2 regions of the Paenibacillus sp. FSL R10-2796 genome follow, and region 2 is predicted to be linked to the other one. Evidence: a T-box and tRNA genes for the amino acid it is inferred to sense, from the RefSeq annotation. Region 2 holds a T-box; the other holds one or more tRNA genes.
What was found. A T-box is a leader RNA that pairs with one kind of tRNA and senses whether it is charged. The one in region 2 lies ahead of NST58_RS26260 (valine--tRNA ligase), so its partner is inferred to be a tRNA-Val.
Positions count from the first base shown of each region.

Region 1 (5,896 bases), 2.9 Mb from region 2:
AATAACGGAGCGCTGACGGGTAACCCGATCCGCTTAGCGGCTATGACATGTCCCAATTCATGAACAAGCAAAAGCAGGACGATACCTATAGCAAACCCCCACGGATAAATCAAAGCATATGCCCCTATCGAAACCATCATGGAAATTAACGGCCCGGCAATTTTACCTATTTTCAGCAGAGACAAAATCGCCTTTCCTTTTAACAGGAGCATGGCGGCTCCGCCCCCCAACCATTTCAGCGGAGTAGAAGTATTCTTTTTCTGCTCATTTTGCATTTGCGGCAAGATCACAAGATCCTTTATCTTTCAATTTTAAGAAACTACTGTACAGTTCCATCTATCTTATCATAGAAGCATTAAATATATTTCTACAGTGAGCCCTTCGGAAAGTATACGACGCAACTTTTAGAAACGTTTCAGCGTCAAACCAACTATCATGGATAAATTTTACTGCCAGATAAAGAAAGGGTTGGTTAATATGCTCTCTTTTCACTCCAAAGCTTGGTTATCCGTCTTAATGCTCTCAACATTTTTACTCCCTGCCACCATGTCAGCAAGCTCTTCATTAACTGTATCGGTGTCCTCTGCGCTCACCCAAGCTTCCTCTGCTAATACTTCGCAAGTATACTACCAATTTGGCATTCCTGGTGGAAACATAGGCGGACCTGCGCTGCTCAAAAATGGTGTAATCTACGTAGATGTTCGGGGGATCGCTGAACAAGCTGGCTTAAAAATGGAATGGGATAAATCCGGCAAACGTGCTCTGTTCAAAGGCTGGACTAAAAGTTTTGCTGTTCGAATCGGGAGTCAAACTGGCGTGCTTGACGGGAAAGCGGTAGATCTAGGAGGAATACCTTTTAAATCCAAAGAAGATGGGATATATGTGCCGGCCCGTTTTATCGTTAAGGCTTTCGAAGGCAGCCATCTCCGTCTGGACTCCACAACGAACACACTTTTAGCAGATGATCTGAAGACCTACAATGTTTTCACAGAATCCTTTGGAGGGCGTACCTATACGCTGGTCAAAGCTAATGGTGATTTATATGTCTCACAAGGCAAGGATACGGTGATAAAACTCACTTCACTCCAAACAAACTTTGACTGGGCAGGAATGAAGATCGAGAAAACGGCGGGGGGTCTGCTAGTCATTAAGATTATTGATTCCTATGGAGAGCCTCATATTAATACACGCGAAATCACACTCATATTCAAAAATGGTGCATTACTACGCAAGGCCACATTCGCTTACCAGTTCAGAGGAGATGCGGATTTCAAACCTTATGATGGCAACCTCATCTTGCATGATGGTAATACCTTACGTTTCATCCAAGACGGCACAGGCAATGTAATAGATACTCTTGATCTTGTAAAGCTGGGTGGCGAGGAAGATGCTTACTATGTAGAAAGCATTGATAAAGAAATCATACTGCTTCGTGGAAATCAGAATGGATTGCTAACCTTAATCGACCGCCAAACAGGCGAGCGAACCCTTTTGTATAAGGAGCTACTCACAGCAAAGGATCAGGAATATGCGGAAAATAACGATGTTCCTTTTAAAGGAGATACTTTGAAATTCGTAAAACGGAGCGGTGACAAATTGTATTTTATAAATGACTCCCCGCTTACTGGCAAAAAAGAAGTTATCTACTCCATTGAAGCTCATTCCAATAACTCCAAGAATAATACTGATTAGAAAGTACAGCACAAGCATGTGTATAGATTAAAGAACTAAATCGAATCCTCCTCAGTGATTATCCCTGAAAATTAACCTTCCTACATATAGGCAAACGCCGTGAACGTTGTAGGCAAAGGACCATAGACTGTTATCAGGATTGAAACATTCGAGGAGGATATCCATGGAATCAAATACAAATTTTCATCAACAGGTCGCTTGGAATTGCATGAATAAATATGTAGGTATAGTAACGACTGATGGTCAATCCTTTGACGGCTTCATCGCTCACGTGGATCAGAACTATATCACCCTAGCGGTTCCCAGCAATGAAATGGTCGATCGTATGAACGGAATGCCTGCCGAGCAGTCGAACTATAGACAATTCGGGTTCCAGCCCGGCTTTTACCCAAGACGCCGCTTCTATCCACGCCGTATCCCTTTTTTCGGAATAAGCAGTCTATTTCTACTCCCGTTTTTTATCTGACTCGGTGCAGGGGGATGAAGGGTCATCCCCTTTCTAGCTATTTAACTACTTAATCGGAGAAAATTAAGAAGTAAATACAACTCTACATCTATATTGATTATAAAAAAGAATTGCCATCCTACTCTATCGTATGGTATTATAAATTTCGTCGCAGGACGGTAGCTCAGCGGGAGAGCACTATCTTGACAGGGTAGGGGTCATGGGTTCGAACCCCATCCGTCCTATATTGCACCATTTAAAAAACCCTTATTTTATAAGGGTTTTTTCTTTTTTTAGATTATCGGTGTCGTTCTACAAGTTTACAAATTTTGATCTTGGGGACGGATTGGGGACGGAATTTTTCTTTCCAATAAAGAATGGCTACCTTTTTCACGACTCAAACAGCCATCTCATTTACTTTAATATATTTAGCTCATATATTTTATCCGGGGTAATTACCTGAACTTTTGCCGGAGATTTAACTTTCATAATACTGAGTGTAGCCCTCACTTTATATTCTAAGTATTTTTTTTCTATCGGTTTATCATATGTTATTGTATGAGTACTAATCAACGAGTTGTTCCCCTTCCGAAATGCATGTCATAGATCTTTTTGCGATAAACATTTATACATAATTGCTGTTATTGTCAAGTATAATTTGACGGTCGAAAACCGTTACTTTTTAATTTTAAAATGTGATACATTTTAAATGAAATTTTGAATTATTTTGCTGTCTTAAGGGCCCGCCTGCCAGGACAGGTCCTTAAGTATTTTACCCTCGCCAGCCCTATCGGATTTTCGATTTATACCATACACATCACAAAATGCTTTATAACCTGTAATGGACATTGTGCACCTTATAGTGTTGTTATCTATATTTGAATCAAAATACGCTAGTTTATATTCAGAGTCCACCACTCTGATTTTATCCAAGTTTGCCAAGACTCCTCGATCTAATCGCATAAAATTCAGTCCAGCCTTTTCAAATGATGATTCCCAGAATCTAAGTGGGCCAACAGTAACATATTTAGTGGTTTTAGTCTGAACCGAAATAAATAATCGGTTGTCAAAATGCATATAAAGTATATCCTCAACATTTATCTGCTGGATTCCATCGCCATCTTCGTTTTTTGTAACGGTTATGAATACCATATGCGCTCCTCCAGTCTTTTTTGTTATTCTGCATTAGTGCCTTCAATTTAACCATGTGTTATAATTTTCATAAAATCACCTTCTTAATAATTTTTTAATAATTGGAGGAATTATGGCACTCATCTTAGGGGAGTGCCTGTTGCGTGAAATAAGGGAATTGAAGGGCATGAGTCAGCAGGAACTGTCTGACAAATTGTTCGCCAAGTATGAAATATCAATTTCCGACACAATGATTTCAAAGTATGAGCGCGGACTAAAATATCCCAATCCCCTTGTAAGTAGAGCTATTTGTAAGGTGCTTGGGTGTGTAGAATCCGAGCTTTACGATTTCTTTGAAGCGTAACAGGACGGAGTATTTTATACTCCCCACGGTGAACGCCCAACAAAGATGTTCGCGCTTCTTTTGTCAACAATTTTATTACCTTCCTTTATTAAACCAGCATTTTACATAAAAGTGTAGTACTATTCCCACTGTGTGAATTTCAGGTTTTCGACAGCGCGATTCGACAGTTTTTCTCTTACATACCCTATAAAAGAAAAATCCACCTTTTGGGTGGATTAGATCAAGATCAGTTCTTTTCTTTTTTCTGCAAATTTAACTCTGCTCAATGGAATGCCTATCTTATCCATGAGATACATAAACCTTGCCTTGGAAAAAGCACAGTATTGTGAATCTGACGTAGGATCTTGTTCAAAGTACGCAAAATTACGACCACATTCAACCGCCCTAACTTGATCTATATTTATAATTGAATCGCGTCCTGCTATCATGAAATTAAATCCATTTATAGCCATAAGGTCGCTCCAATAGTTGATTGATCCAGTAAGATAGTATTTCCTTGAACGTGTTCGAACAATTATTTTCTTTATTTCTTCTTCATATTGAAAGAAAAGGATATCGCTAGGAGTTACTTCTGTTAACTCCTTTAGCGCTATCTCCCGATATACAGATAACTTCATCCAAACATCTCCTAGCGCAGCTCTTCTGGTGTTTCTGGCTGGTGTACAAGCAGAAAACTATCAATAGATACCACCACAGATGCAATCACAGATAAAAGCGTAGCTGCTTTATAAACGAAGTTTTTTTTCATTCATTTCACCTCCTTCAATTAATCCACTTTGAGCGAATCCTCTTTCTGTTACAAACTTTTCTTGATACCATCAAATTCATCAATCGTTACAATCCACATGGCACCAATTCAAGTCCTTTTTTGTCGAATTAAGGAGATGCATTGCGCAAAAAACGCCATAGCAATTGTCGAAGACTGTAAATAAAAGTTGACTGTAACTAGTAATACACTCACTATTTTTAAATATGGGTAATATTTTTTGGGAATTTTCGATTGTTTGTCAATTTTACTTGGAGAAAAAAACAATGCTAATAGCACGCTGCTACAGTTAAGAATCAATACTGTTATTGAATTTAATGATATTAAAGAGATCAAAGTAAATAGAAATACTGTAAATATTACGCAGCCATCGGAAGATTTAATGTGGTATCCACCTGATAACTGTCTCAACAAAGCAAACGAAAGTATAATAATAATAACCTCGCTTGTTTTACCCGTAAGAATGCTGATTAACAAAGACAGCGCAATTCCAAACATAGCATTTAAGATTACAATCAAAGCATACTTTAGAACGTTTACTGACGATGGATGATTCGGAACCGTGTTTTTAATTCTTCTCGCAATACTAAATGCTAAATTATCTACCATTACGTACAGCCTGCACCTCTTTCCTGAATGAATAATATAAAAAGAATATCAAACTAATTAAAAACAAAATGCTCATTGCAGTTAAGTTGATCGTGTACATTATGACGGCAAACAGGGTAATAGATACCACTATGATGCTCATTATAAAAACGTTCTCAAACTTAAATCTAAATTTTTCAAAGAAATCAATTGCAAAACCATAACCATGTCCGTATAGATAATAGGAAAGCGCAGAGCACGCAATAAAGGTAACAGATTGAAGTATGTATCCATTTACTATGTTTGATTCTAATGCTTGCATATTACCGTAGATCACTTTCGCTAGTAGCACTTGAATAATTCCGTAAGAAAAATAACCCGTAATAGACATTATTGCTGATCCTACTGTGGACTGTTTAAAGATAATAGCAATGAAGAACATGAATCCTACTACATTAATAATTGGCACAACGTAGGAAAGGGACAATTCATTGCGCAGTATGAAACTTGCGAGACTCATAAAGATAACTATTGATAATGAAGGCCAAATGTAATACTTAATTTTAAATCTAAAAATTGTAAGCATTAATGTTACAAGCCCTATACCTTCTAGGATGGAAAAAAACATAAAACCTACTGGCTCCCACAACAAAGCACAACACCGCCTGACATAATTTTCATTCATTAGGTTAATTATATAACCCTACCAGGTACTGAGTATACTACTTATTTACTACGTAATAGGTCTATCAGGCGGCATTATCTTAATACCCTTTCACCAACCTTCCTGAGCGTCTAAGCCAATCCATCTTAACCAGAAGATCTACTTCCCAATTAGTATCATGAGTGGACCTAGCTTGGATAAGTTGATTATTAAGAGTATTGTAGTCCCAACAATACTTTGCATTCT
Region 1 is NZ_CP150178.1:2,931,424-2,937,319, reverse strand. Features, by position in the region: gene NST58_RS13280 (site-2 protease family protein) at 1-275, opposite strand, end outside; gene NST58_RS13275 (copper amine oxidase N-terminal domain-containing protein) at 478-1,692, shown strand; gene NST58_RS13270 (hypothetical protein) at 1,856-2,158, shown strand; tRNA gene NST58_RS13265 (tRNA-Val) at 2,311-2,382, shown strand; gene NST58_RS13260 (LytTR family transcriptional regulator DNA-binding domain-containing protein) at 2,873-3,289, opposite strand; gene NST58_RS13255 (helix-turn-helix transcriptional regulator) at 3,402-3,632, shown strand; gene NST58_RS13250 (LytTR family transcriptional regulator DNA-binding domain-containing protein) at 3,848-4,249, opposite strand; gene NST58_RS13245 (cyclic lactone autoinducer peptide) at 4,261-4,380, opposite strand; gene NST58_RS13240 (hypothetical protein) at 4,619-4,951, shown strand; gene NST58_RS13235 (hypothetical protein) at 4,997-5,638, opposite strand.
Region 1: it encodes a tRNA-Val, which carries the amino acid that the T-box ahead of NST58_RS26260 (valine--tRNA ligase) is inferred to sense. The anticodon was not compared.

Region 2 (5,896 bases):
GATGCTCAGCGTTTCCTCATTGCTCGCTTTAATAATCAAATCAACCTTTTTGCTCATCGGTACATTTACTTCAGCACGGATATTACGAACTGCCCGGATTACATCCATCAGCAGGTTCATTTCCGCTACCGCTTGCGGGTTCTCCAGAGCAGCATCATACTCAGGCCAAGCAGCCAAAGTAATTGTCTCTCCTTCATGCGGCAGATGCTGCCAGATTTCCTCCGAAATAAACGGCATAAACGGATGGATCAAGCGCATGGTGCGGTCGAGTACATAAGCAAGTACGGACTGTGTCTTCGCTTTGGCTGCGGCATCCGTTCCGTAAAGCGACAGCTTCGCGAACTCAATATACCAGTCACACAAATCGTCCCAAATGAAGTTGTACAGCTGGCGGCCGGTCTCGCCGAACTCGTACGAGTCAATTAGACGCGTAATTTCACGAGAAGTTTCGTTCAGGCGGTGTAAAATCCAACGGTCAGCCGTAGTTAGCTCACCAGTAATGTCAATATTCTCGAAGCTAACTCCTTCAAGATTCATGAGGGCGAAGCGTGACGCATTCCAGATCTTATTAGCGAAATTACGCGCCTGCTCTACCTTTTCCCAGCGGAAGCGTAAATCCTGACCCGCTGTGCTGCCGGTAGAAATCATATAACGCATAGCATCTGCGCCATACTTCTCGATAACCTCAAGCGGATCTACACCGTTTCCGAGTGATTTGGACATTTTTTGTCCTTCAGCATCCCGTACCAAACCATGCATCAATACGTCCGAGAATGGTTTCTCTCCGGTGAATTCTAGTGCCGAGAAGATCATCCGCGCTACCCAGAAATAAATAATATCGTAGCCCGTTACGAGCACATCGTTCGGATAGTAACGTTTGAAATCTGCACTGTCTTCATTCGGCCAGCCTAGGGTTGCAAACGGCCAGAGGTTGGAGCTAAACCAAGTATCCAGAACATCCTCGTCCTGTTTCAGGTCGGTTAAGCCGCTGATCCGGCGCGCTTCTTCCTCGTCATTCGCCACAACCAGCTCACCGGTAGATTCAGAATACCAAGCCGGAATACGATGCCCCCACCAAAGCTGACGGGAAATACACCAGTCGCGTACGTTTTCAATCCAGTTCAGGTAGGTTCTCTCGAACCGTTCAGGTACAAAGTTAACCCCATTACCATCCTTCTGTGCATTGATGGCAGCTTCGGCGAGGGGCTGCATCTTCACGAACCATTGTGTGGACAGGTAAGGCTCAACAACCGCTCCTGAACGTTCACTGTGTCCAACTTGATGCACATGATCTTCAATAGAGATCAGAACGCCTTGCTCCTTCAGATCCGCCGTGATGGCCTTACGGCATTCACTCCGGTCTTGACCTTTGTAAGGTCCTGCTTCTTCGTTCATCGTACCGCTCTCATCCATTACGTTGATCTGCGGCAAATTGTGCCGTTGACCTACCTCGAAGTCATTTGGATCATGAGCTGGCGTGATCTTAACCGCACCGCTACCAAACTCTTTATCTACATACTCGTCAGCGATAATTGGAATCTCCCGGCCGATAATCGGCAGGATCAGCGTTTTACCAATCAGATCTTTATAACGATCATCCTCAGGATGAACAGCAACTGCCGTATCACCCAACATCGTCTCCGGACGTGTGGTCGCTACAGTGATATGTCCACTGCCATCTTTAAGGGGGTAACGCAGGTGGTACAGATGACCGTTAACTTCCTTATATTCAACCTCGATATCCGACAACGCCGTACGAGCCGCCGGGTCCCAGTTGATGATACGTTTACCGCGATAGATCAAGCCTTTATTATAAAGCTTAACAAATACCTCGCGAACTCCCTTAGACAAACCCTCATCGAGGGTAAAACGCTCGCGGGAGTAGTCAAGGGAAAGTCCCATTTTTGCCCACTGCTCATGAATGGTGTTCGCGTATTTGTCTTTCCAATCCCACACCTGCTCCAGGAACTTCTCACGTCCGAGGTCATGTCTGGAAATCCCCTGCTCGCGCAGCTTCTGCTCTACCTTCGTTTGTGTTGCAATACCTGCGTGGTCCGTACCTGGCAACCAAAGCGTATCGAAGCCCTGCATCCGTTTAGTACGAATCAGGATATCCTGTAATGTGAAATCGAGCGCATGCCCGATGTGCAGCATTCCCGTTACGTTTGGCGGCGGGATCACAATACTATAGGCTTTAGCATCCGGACGCTGGCCTGCGCGGAAATATCCGCCCTCTGTCCAGTAGGAATACCATTTCTGTTCTGCTGCCTTCGGATCATACGTTGTTGGCATCTCGTTTTTAGATTCATTCGTAGCGGCAGCATCTGCCGCTGTTAGATGGTTTTGGTCAGCCATTCTCTGATACCTCCACTAGTTTACTTGTAGTTGCTTATAGTTGTTAATAAAGTTGCTGTATAGAGCGCACAGGTCTCTGAAAAAAACAAAAAGACCCCTCGTCTCAAAGGACGAAAGGTCATTCTTTCGCGGTACCACCTTTGTTTCGCGCCAATGAAAAATAAAACTACACTTCTTACCCTACGGATTCAGAAGCTTAGCGCGACACTCGTACAAATAACGGCTGCTACCGGCCACAACCTAACTTATCCTTCACAAATATGAAGATAAGCTCAGAAGGGCGACTCCGGGGCGACTTCGGGGGCTGTTTCCTACGGAATGTCACAGCACTTGCAATTCCGCTCTCTGAAGGGCTGACCGCCTACTCTTCCCGTTCCCAGTCTTTACTTAGATATTGCTTACTCCATAATACATTTTGAGCCCCCCCTAGTCAACCTGGATACGCCTTTGCAGCGGGACTTTAGGCTGAATTTCGACTTATTTCTTCTGAAGCATCCCTTCCAACAAAGAAACAGCAAAAATCCCGATCCTAATACCTGATCGGGATTCACCTATTCATGTGTGTACGCATCACGATTCGATTACGGGATGTACAACACTTGACCTTCCTCTACACTCTGCCCGGATAAGCGATTATACATTACCAGCTCCCGCGCACTTAGCTGATACTTCTCTGCTATGGTATCCAGTGTTTCTTCACGCTGCACAATACACAGCCGAACTTTGCGGAACATGTTAGCTCCATCCGCGCTGGCAATGAATCTGCTCTTCCATTCCGTATTATTGCCAACCTCTGGAACGTCCACTGCTGCAGATGTGTTTGCATCCGACTGCAGAGCTTCCTGCTCTTTACGGACACGACTGGAGCTTAGTAAAGAGGAGAAGGTGAGATGTTCTTTTTCCGGAATTTCTGCTTCTTTTTTGCTGCCCAAGGCGATCTTAAGATCTTGTTTCTCCTCATGAGAAGCCACACTCTCTTGTGAAACAAAAACTTCGTTCGCATTCTCATTAATCGGCGCAGTATTCTCTTCTTGCTTAGGAAGCGCATTATTAGCCTCATTTTCAGAAGCGAACACAGGGATATCCTGAATTGCATCTGCACTAACGGCTGGAACAGCGGTCTCTCTAGGAGTAAAATATTCCTCTGCCGACTGTTGGTTCTCTTCGCTCACATAGCTTGCTTGATTCAGCTGAGACACCTCAACCTCTTTGTTCTGGGCCTCGGCTTTAAACCAGTAATCGGATAAACCCGCTTTAGCATCCTCAACTTGGGACTCCAGACTATGTGTCCGTGCTTTAGCTCCCTTGTCCTTCTCCTGACCGGATGAGAAATTGACTACAGGGGACGTATGAGCGGCTCCACTTGAGACTAATGATTCTTCTGCTTCCTGTTCATTCGCTTCGGCATGCTCATGTTCTTCTACAGCAACCTGTGAGGCATCCTCACCAAAGGTCCACTGAGAATTTTCATAAAGTGCATCATTTTCCTGTTCTTGTAGCTCCGTAGTAGCTTCTACCCTGTCATCATTCACAGGAGAATAGGCGACTGTATACTCCTCTTGCTGCCAGGCTGGTTGAGGTTGAGGGTCCGCACCACCGATCCCCCGCAGCGATAATACGCCTGTTATATTCACAGTGCGCATCGTGAGCAGATCGATATCAAAATTCTCAATCTCTACCCCAATATCTTCAATCGAGCTGACGCGTGTAAGCGGAACAGTGATTTCCACGGGAATGGCATGCTCCAGACGTTGTGTTCGGTCATCTTCACTCCGGTAAAGCCCGGTAAGCAACAGCTGACCATATAACTCGGCACGATCCTCCCGCTGAATCACCTGAATTTCCGGAAGTAGTTCAACCTCCTCCAGCTCAGCTATTCCCGGAAGCTCTTCCGAAAGGTGAATGCGTTCGTAAATATCAAACCGCAAGCCGTGGGACTGATCAAACACGGGATATGTCCTCCTTCTTGGCATAATCTAACCCTGAGACAGGCCCAGAGCATAAGCCCAAAATGTTACTCCCCACATGTATATGCTTCAAACAGAGAGGCATGACAACTTTGGTAGTACTAACCGGACAGGATGCTAATAAATTTCATGAATTTAAGAGCTCACCAAACCTTCAGCCTGCTGATAGATGCACTACTTCGTAAGAACAAAGTATTATATGCTGCTTTTATTAATAAGACATGGATAGATGTTTTTTTTCTGAAAAAATAGAAAAAGAACAGCAGAACCAGCTTTTGCTGATTCTACTGTTCCTTAGCCACTTACGTATCTGTCAGGGTGCTTCAGACAGCAGCTCTCGCAGCTGCAGCATATCCTCCGGCCACGGATCGCTGACTTCCAGCTGTTCTCCGCTCCAAGGATGGCGGAAGGACAATGCCTCGCCATGCAGGGCATGGCGGCCGGCAGCGCTGGAAGCCCAAACCGGACCGCCATATAGTTCATCCCCATACAAGGGATGACCCATATGGCTGAGATGAACGCGAATCTGATGCGTCCGTCCAGTCTCCAGCTGCACATGCACCAGGCTTCCGCCATGCAGTGCCTCGCGCTCGATGATTCGCGTCACGGCAGATTGTCCGCCGGGCGAGACCCGTCTGCGCGCAGCGTGATGCCGATCGCGCCCAATCGGGGCATCGATCACCTTAAGCGCAGGCGGCACGATGCCTTCAACGATCGCGGCGTAGTGCCGCGAGATGCTTTTTTCACGCATATTCTCGTCCAGGACTAACTGTGCGAACTCATTTTTCGCATACATCACCGGACCCGTTGTATCTTTGTCCAAGCGGTGAATATGGCGCACAGCCACATTTTCGCCGGAAGTGATATAATGCGCAGCTACGAGGTGATCCAGAGTTACACCTGTTCCACTGCCATCGGGATGTACCGCCAGCCCAGCTGGTTTATGAGCTACCAGGCAAAAATCATCCTCATACAGCACCTCAAGCTCTTCCCATATCGGTTCAAGCCCCGCTTCACGATCGGGAAAAAGCGCCAGCCGAAGCCGGTCGCCTTTCCACTGAATGCCTCCCTCGCGGCGTAACCGCAGATGAAGTTTCTCGGGCATGCCTACAGTTTCTAACAGCCACTTGTCAATCGTTGCCTGCGTATCCTCGGCTCCAGTAATGATTTTGCCGGGTGTTACCTCCAGCCACTCTCCACGCCGGGTCCAAGCGCCACCACCGGTTCTTTCTCCGGCTCCGATGCTCAAAGGGCCTTCAGGGCATTATAATGGCCCTCAATGGTATCATCAATATCTTGCTCACTATGTGCAGCCGATATGAACATCCCCTCAAACTGTGAAGGTGGCACACTGATGCCTTGGTTTACCATATGACCAAAATAACGACGGAAAAGATCCGTGTCACTGGACTTAGCCGTTTCAAAATTGATTACAGGTCCTTCAGTAAAGAATGGGCAAACCATCGATCCCACCCGGTTGATAGTGAGCGGAATGCCAGTCTCAATTGAATTCTTTTTCAAACCCGCTTCCAGACGTGCACCCAATTGTTCCAGACGATCATATACTTCCGGGG
Region 2 is NZ_CP150178.1:5,859,898-5,865,793, forward strand. Features, by position in the region: gene NST58_RS26260 (valine--tRNA ligase) at 1-2,355, opposite strand, end outside; T-box leader at 2,459-2,742, opposite strand; gene NST58_RS26265 (LysM peptidoglycan-binding domain-containing protein) at 2,937-4,304, opposite strand; gene NST58_RS26270 (RluA family pseudouridine synthase) at 4,636-5,571, opposite strand; gene hemL (glutamate-1-semialdehyde 2,1-aminomutase) at 5,568-5,896, opposite strand, start outside.